Regions from separate parts of the Paenibacillus sp. LT-B23 genome, predicted to be linked through region 1. Evidence: riboswitches for the same ligand, from Rfam matches in the RefSeq annotation. Region 1 holds a riboswitch; the other holds the start of a gene.
What was found. Region 1 has a riboswitch for cyclic di-GMP ahead of ACWXW9_RS12795 (transglutaminase family protein). Riboswitches for the same ligand answer to the same signal wherever they lie in the genome.

Region 1 (4,210 bases):
AGATAGCCAAGGAACGCATTCAGGGCGAATTGCATCAGCCCGCTCACTTGCAAACCGCTAATAGCCTGCATTCCCAAGCTACCCAGCGTGTAGCCCGTTTCCGGCTTCAAAAGCCAGGATTCAGCCTGCTCCAGCGAGTAATCCAGCGCGCGGCGGTCATAGCCCTTCTCACTGGTTTGACGGGCAAGCGCCTCCAGCAGCGGTCCGACGTCGAAGTCTGTCACTTGCCGCTTGATCTCTGCCGCAATTACCGGGGCCAGCTCCGCAAGCGGAATTGACCGAACCAGTCGTTTGGCGAGAACATCTATGGATGCAGCCGCTTCCGGCGTGCGCATTCCCTTTTCCACACCGCCCAGCATCAAATCGGCCAGCCGGATATCGGCAATTTTAGATGCGATGCTGTCTTTGTTAAGCAAGTTATTTTCCACCGTACTCACCAAGGCACTCGTCAGCTTTCCCCTATTCTTGGGAAGAAGCGCTGTGTGCGGAATCGGAATGCCCAGCGGGTGACGGAACAATGCGGTGACGGCGAACCAGTCTGCCAGTCCTCCGACAAGTCCTGCCTCGAAAGCACCTGCTAACAACCGAGCCCAGCCATATTGCTGAAAAGGCAACATAGCTGCAAAGCCCGCTCCCAGAATAACGAGCGACCAAGCCGCTGCGGTTTTCGTATTTTTTGGTTTTTCCATCCTATAATCCTCCAAACTGACTGTCGAGTAAGTGAAGCCCTATATCTGTATTACCCATCATATCATTGCCTATATGAATTCCAAAGCTAACGGCACTCTATTTCCTATTATATTAGAACACACCGGAGCAGAAAATCACGCAAATAAGTGAATACACTCTTTGTGTAATTTTGTACTTTTATGCTGTTATTTATCATATGATTTGCATATATTTACAGTACACTAATCAGCATAAAAAGAGTTCATATATCTCCCTCGTGCACCTACATATTTGTGAACAAAATCACAACATTGGACCCAATCTAATTTTCTTCACGATAAGCCTAATGAACTATTTCGATAGAACAAAGACCCATTTTTTTCAAAACGAAAGGATATGTGCGTTGGAAGGTGGAATGGGCATAGAATACCTTTAGCATCCTTTCCTGGATTTTATTCCAGAATTGAATTGAACCCATGGCATCTCCGAATTTTTTCAACATGATTTAACTTTTTCATATGGATGAATGAGTTAAAAATATGGAGGAAACGAGGCTGTTTTCACCATAATAGTACACCTGAATTCGAATGGAAAATAATTCAAAATATTATTCGCTACATGCATTTATGTGATGTGATAAAATAAACCGTATTAATAGGAAATCATGTGTAAACCACCATTTTGTTTATTAAACAAACAGTGATTAGCTTGATAAATTTGCTCTTTTGTAAAGGAATTGGACATGACAACAGACCAAAAAAACAACGGAAATGGGACCCCTTGGAGCAGCGATCCAGTCGTCATTGCACGTACTCCCTCCGCTTTTGCCAAGCAATCCCTTTTTTATATACAGGAAATAGGTTATTTCGAAAAAACATCTGCTTATGCCATGGAACGGAAGGAACTCACCTCGTTTCTGCTCGTTTTTACGTTATCAGGACAAGGGGAATTACTGTACCGGGAGAAAAAATACATATTGAAGCCTCATGATATGTTTTTCGTTAGTTGTGAGGAATACGTACAGTACAGCACCGCTGGTCATGAAGCATGGGAGTTTATCAGTGTAAATGTGTACGGCAATCTGATCGGCAATTTCTATGAACAATTTGCCAAACACAACAAGCCTGTAATATCACTCAACGATCCAGTCACCATATTGGACAAGCTGCGTTCCCTGTTATGCGTACAATCTGACAGAACTCTCTCTGCTGAGCTGTTGACATCCAGACTCATCGGTGAGTTGCTGACGTATATTTTGCAGCACCCCTACGATCATCCGTATGTAAACCAGGATACAATCACCGAGATACGCAAGGTTCAGCAATATTTGGATCGATCCTACAGTGAACGAATTACGCTGGATTCGCTGGCAGACATGTTTGAGTTAAACAAATTCAATCTCGCTAAAAACTTCAAGAAACAGATCGGATTTTCTCCTATCGATTATCTCATTAATGTCCGCATCACAGCGGCTCAAGGCTGGCTTAAAACCAGTGACGAATCCATTGTGGATATCGCACGGTTTGTAGGTATTCCCAACACTAGCCATTTTATCAACCTGTTCAAGGAACATGTCGGAGAAACCCCACATTCCTTCCGCAAAAAATGGGGGAATCGAACCAAACTATAAACTCATCTATTAGATGACTTTGTCGAAAAACAGAGAAAATCTGAGATTGTGCTTGCCTAATCGGAAGTCCAACTGATAGAATGATAGATATAGACTGTTCAGGATAAATGGCAAACCTGTCGAAAGGCAGGGACGCAAAGCTACAGGGCCTTCTTTTTAAGATGGCAGCCAGCTACCGGTTGGAGAGGCTTTTTGTCGTGTTTTTTTTCCTGAAAAACTTTATACGATAATAGCAAACCTGTCGAAAGGCAGGGACGCAAAGCTATAGGGCCTTCTTTTTAAGATGGCAGCCTGGCCGCCGAAAGGAAGTTTTTCTATGAGGAAAATGTCATCTTTTTTAATTATTTTGGTTTTTTTGTTATCCATCCCCCTACATACGACAGCATTTGCTGCCGAAAGTCAGGCATGGCTGAATCAAAACAACGTAAACCACGGTATTGTTAGTATACGTTATCCTGTCAACTCCAATGTCAAAACCAAGATTGTAATTACCAAGGATGCGGAGAAATACTCTTATTATCTGAATTCGAGCAAGCCTGAGGAAGCATTCGCTCTTCAAATGGGCAATGGCAATTATAACATTCGTTTATTGGAACAGCTAACTGGCAACCAGTATAAAGTGATAGGTGAAGAAACGGTCCTGTTAAATTTGAATGACAGTAAAACCATATACCTCAATTCTATTCAAAATATTGACTGGAGCGATACGAATCAGGCGATTCGGAAAGCCAAGGAATTAACCAAGGGTGCAACGACAGATGATGAAAAGGTGAAACGTATTTACGAGTATGTCATTAGTCATATTAAATACGATTCCAATCAGCCTTTCAACCTATCAACAGACTACCTTCCACAAATTGATCGTACAATAGTTTCGCAAAAAGATATTTGCTATGGATACGCTTCACTGTTCGCCGCCATGCTTCGAAGTGTGGATGTTCCAACGAAGCTGGTTATGGGCGAATCCTCCTATGTGAATACCTACCACGCCTGGAATGAAGTCAATATCAACAATCAATGGGTTATCGTTGACACTACAGTAGATGCCGCTCTAAAAAGCGGAAAACAGAAGTTTGCAATGGCCAAAGAACCCTCCAAATACACAAAAACAAAGCAATATTAATTTTTTTTAGAAAGCCCTGATCACTGCGATCAGGGCTTTTTTCTATTCTTGTTGAGAAATTGTTGAGATAAGGAAGGTATTGTATATCTAGTCAGTCATTTAAAAACTAAGATGTTGAATATACTATTTCCGGGACAAGAAAGAGGGGGGAACCAAATCCGCCCGGGTACTTTCCATAATATTATGATGAATAGGAGACTTACTTAAGAGTATGAGAACAAAAATAAATGTAACGATCATTGTGCTATTGCTTATTTTCCAAAGCTTTTTTAGTGCAGCGCTGGCTTACGCAGACACTTCGACCGCGGCTGTACCAGAAAGCGCTGTAAGCGATACTGCGAATACAGTTATGGAAGATGTATACGGTATTCCGAACCCTGAACCATTAGAGGCACCTCCCAGCATAGCTCCCATGATTCAGGCAGCAGCCAGCTCAGTTCAAGCAGACAATATTTTAACCAAGCTGATCTTGACGGATGAAACCGGCCATATCATTGATGCTGTCGATAATCCCGGCGTCCGTGTGGACATTGGTGCGGCAGTCCAGCTGAGCTATGAATGGGAGATTCCTGACAATCAGTATAAAGCAGGCGATACCTTCACCTTTAACTTACCGGAACAATTTGAAATTTACACAGATATCTCGTCTCCGTTGATTACAACAGATGGAGCGGTTGGTACCTTTACAGTAGATCGTCAAGGGAAGGTCATTATGACCTTTAACGATTACGTAGAGAACCATTCCAACGTAAGCGGAAAACTGCAAGTAAAAACCGAGTTCAGTAAGG
Region 2 (4,210 bases), on a different contig from region 1:
CAAAAGTATTTTTTTTAGGTAGTTTATAAAGCAGACTCTATGCATAGCGTTCAAAAAACTTTCCATAGTGGACTGTGCAAATCAGGAAGAAAAGTTGTGTTATGTGCTTTAAAACGTGAAGGCAATCGTTTCACATGAAAACTTTTTTACGGGAGATGATGGAAGGATCGTGGAAGAGAAAACGGTAAGTGTGGCAGGCTCACTGCAATTACGTAAGCTGGGCAACTCGGATTTAAAGCTGTCACCGCTGGGGCTTGGGTGTTGGCAGTTCAGCAATGGAAAAGGGATAGTCGGGAAATTCTGGCCAGTGCTGCGGCGGGAGGATATACGGCAAATCGTTCAGACCAGTTTAGAAGGTGGAGTTAATTGGTTTGATACTGCCGAAGCATACGGTGGCGGACAGTCTGAGCAGCTACTAGCCGGCACGCTGAATGAGATCGGAGGACCGCTCGCGGAACAGGCGAATATCGCTACGAAATGGTGGCCGGCCTTTCGGACCGCAGGCAGTATCACAGCAACGATTGATGAACGTATTCGCCATTTGGATCAACGGACGATTCACCTCTACCAGGTGCATTCGCCTTACTCCTTTGCTTCGGTTGGCGCCGTGATGAATGCGATGGCTAAACTGGTTGGGCAAGGAAAGATTAAATATGTGGGCGTAAGTAACTTTTCCACGCAACAAATACGTGAAGCCGATCGTGTGCTGCGTGAGCACGGCCTTCGCCTAGTTTCGAATCAAGTGAAATACAGCCTGCTTGACCGGAGAATCGAACAGAACGGAATTCTGGACACGGCTAAAGAGCTTGGCGTGGCGATCATCGCATACTCTCCGCTAATGCAGGGGGTCTTAAGTGGAAAATTCCATAATAATCCGTCTCTGGTCAAGTCGATCAAGGGTCCGCGCAAGTGGACGGCGGCATTCCGGGATTCGGGGCTGCGGAGATCAAAGCCACTAATTGAAACATTGGAACAACTGGCTCAACAATATAACGTGACGCCAACCCAGATTGCCCTGAATTGGCTGATTAACGCTCACGGAGAGAACGTATTTGCGATACCTGGGGCTTCAAAAGTACATCATGCCGTGGAAAATGTGAAGGCGATGCAGTTTACCTTGACAGCCGGTGAGATTGAGATGGTTAGCCACGTTTCCAACCAAGTGCTCAGATCAAAGTGATCATGGCTCAAATCGTGGAATATTCCGTTGGAAAATGAACTTCGCTGGTACGCTGTCTAACACCTCCATGACTAGGACGATATTGTCCATGTGCACTCCTTGACGCTTGGTTGACATTAATGCTTCGTTCGCAGGTGGAAGAATGGCATGCTTCTTCCTTGCTAAAGGTTAGGCGCGACATTTCTTGCAAGGACATTCTTTTCTTCGGGGTGCTACGCTTTGTGACTAGACCTTGGATATATCTTCCGCAGTAAGCTTATTTGTTCTTAATCAGTTGTGGAGGGGGTTCCCTCTTGTTTTCCTGGTTTGATTTTGGTTTTATCCTAGAAAATGTTGGAAAAAGCACGTTTTACTCTTCCGAAGTTGCACTCCAACTGTCCTTCACTCCCCGTGTACACTCACGTCGCTATTTTCGGCGAAACATCGAATGCGAGAGAAGCTTTGGAACGTCATTTTTAGGTGGATCACAAATCCATCATTTTAAAAAAAGCTAAGCCGCTAAAGTTGTACAGGTTGTTATCTCTTAATCTTGGGGGATAAGGGAAATTAAGTAAAATGAACTGGAGTTGTCGGATGACAGGAATTTAGTGGCTTGCTGAAGTATTTTAATCAGCACCTAACAACGTATTGTAAAACTATATCAAGGTAAATGCTTTGAAAACTCAAGGTCAGCTCCTACCGAATGTAGGAGGAAGAAGCATAAGAACATGCTCAAAAGATGTAAAAAATATACGAATGTATTTCCCGTTAATCGTAAACACCTCGAAAGTGGTGGACACAAAGCCATGGGTCTAAAGCTGGATTAAACAGCCATGATTGCCAGGTTGCCGAAGGAAACCGGGCGAAGTCTGCTGTCTGTTCCTGTGCTTTTTATATGGGAATAGGCTTCTTTTATTTGTAGCGGAAATGATTTGGGCATACGGAGTAGAACGCATGAAATGTTTAACAACAGGAGGGGATTTTATGCAAACAAGTGTAATAAGTGTCAAGGAGTATCCGTTAAGTTCCTATCAGAAAGATATATGGTTCGAACAGTGCATGTACCCTGGAAAGCCTATTTACAATATCGGTGGGTATGTTGAGGTTAAAGGAAACCTGAATACGGCTATCATTAGGCAGTCCATGCAGTTATTAATCAGGCAAAATGATTCTCTGAGTGCCCGTTTTATTGATAAAAAGGGAGAGCCTTATTTAACATTTTTGCCAGAAGCTGACTATGAAGTTCCGTTTCATGATTTTTCGGTAAAGAAAAATCCAAACTCTTTTTGCATCAACTGGATGAAAAAAGAGTTTTTAAAACCTTTTCAACCAGAGGATTTCTATTTTCAATTTGTTTTGTTGAAAGGTGCCCCGAACACATACTTCATTTTACTTAAAGTTCATCATTTGGTGATCGACGGATGGGGATTTGCTCTCTTAATCAGTCAAATGTTTGACAATTACAATAAATTGGTGCAAGGAATTGGCGAAATGAACAGAACGGTCTATTCCTATGCTGATTTTATTTCCGATAATCAGAATTATCTGAATTCTCCGGCCTTTTTAAAAGATAGGGTGTTCTGGCAGAACAAATATCTGACCATTCCCGAGCCTCTGTTGAGCAGAGGCATGGATATCGATGATGGTGACGGCGATTCCGTTTGGAGTGATCGGCGAACCTTAACTATAAACAAGGCGTTATACAATCAAATGATTGAATTTTGCAAAGAGGAAGGATGCTCGTCATTCCACTATTTTTTAGGCATACTGTTCCTGTATTTCAGCAAGATTTGCAATCGGAACGAAATGGTGATCGGCGTCCCGGTTTTTAATCGGAGCAAAGCAAAATATAAGCAGACTATGGGACATTTCGCCAACGTGCTGCCGCTGCGGATCAGCCCCGAGAAAGATATAAGCTTCAAAGAACTGATTAAGAGCATCAAACGTGAGCTTATGCAATGCTATCGTCATCAGAAAATGTCTTTTGGTGAAATTTACCGGGCGGTTTACGAGAATAGCAATGAGAAAGGCAAACTGTTTGATATATCGCTTTCTTTCGAGGAACAGGAAACGAGAGAAGCATTGATCGGCGCAGCAAGCCGGATTGTAAGTATGCCGCATCATCATGAAAGAAATGCACTCAATCTCCTGATATGGGGACAAGAAGGTGAAGCGGATGTAGCCGTTAATTTTGACTATCAGATACAGGCTTTTGAAAGATTCATCCCCATTGAGAACGTTATCTCCCACTTTGAATATTTATTTGCTCAAGTCATGGAGCAAAGTGAAACTCTTATTTCGCAAATCGAAATCGTGCCAGAGGAAGAAAGGAGTACGTTAGTTCGCGGTTTTAACCATACGGAGACGGAATATCCAAAGGATCAAACGATCCACGGGTTGTTCGAGGAACGAGCGGAGCAAAGAGCAGATCACCTGGCTTTGGTCTGGGGAGAGCAAACGCTGACCTACCAGGAGCTGAACGAGCAGGCGAATCGGCTGGCCACAGTCTTGAGAGAGCGTGGAGTGAAGCCGAACGATATCATCGCCATCATGGCGGAGCGTTCCATGGAAATGGTCATAGGCATCCTGGGAACACTCAAAGCGGGCGGCGCCTACCTGCCGATAGATCCGAATTATCCGGAGGAACGGATTCACTACATGCTGGAGGACAGCGGTGCGTCCATTGTACTGACGCAAAAGCATCTCCAGGACAAGCTCACCTATCACGGGGCAATCATGGACTTGGATGACGAAAGCCTGAGGTATATAGAGCTAGACCGTGCCAATCCGGAGCCTGTTAACAATCCGGAGGATTTGGCTTATATCATTTATACCTCGGGATCTACGGGGAAACCCAAAGGGGTCATGGTAGAACACCGGGGAATCATCAACCTCCAGCATTTCTTCCAGGAAAAATGGGGCGTGGACGGATCGGACCGGATGCTGCAATTTGCCAGCAGTTCGTTTGACGCCTCGGTCTGGGAAATGTTCACGATTTTGCTGGGAGGTGGAACGCTGTATCTGGTTTCGCGGGATATTATTAATAATCTG

Region 2: linked by a shared signal. The riboswitch ahead of ACWXW9_RS01485 (non-ribosomal peptide synthetase) and the one ahead of ACWXW9_RS12795 (transglutaminase family protein) in region 1 are both predicted to bind cyclic di-GMP.

The regions. Positions count from the first base shown of each region.
Region 1 is NZ_JBSQBM010000009.1:43,757-47,966, reverse strand. It holds gene ACWXW9_RS12805 (DUF445 domain-containing protein) at 1-689, opposite strand, end outside; gene ACWXW9_RS12800 (AraC family transcriptional regulator) at 1,412-2,299, shown strand; cyclic di-GMP riboswitch class I at 2,399-2,479, shown strand; cyclic di-GMP riboswitch class I at 2,521-2,602, shown strand; gene ACWXW9_RS12795 (transglutaminase family protein) at 2,625-3,422, shown strand; gene ACWXW9_RS12790 (collagen binding domain-containing protein) at 3,634-4,210, shown strand, end outside.
Region 2 is NZ_JBSQBM010000001.1:313,476-317,685, forward strand. It holds gene ACWXW9_RS01480 (aldo/keto reductase) at 170-1,180, shown strand; cyclic di-GMP riboswitch class I at 1,923-2,012, shown strand; gene ACWXW9_RS01485 (non-ribosomal peptide synthetase) at 2,144-4,210, shown strand, end outside.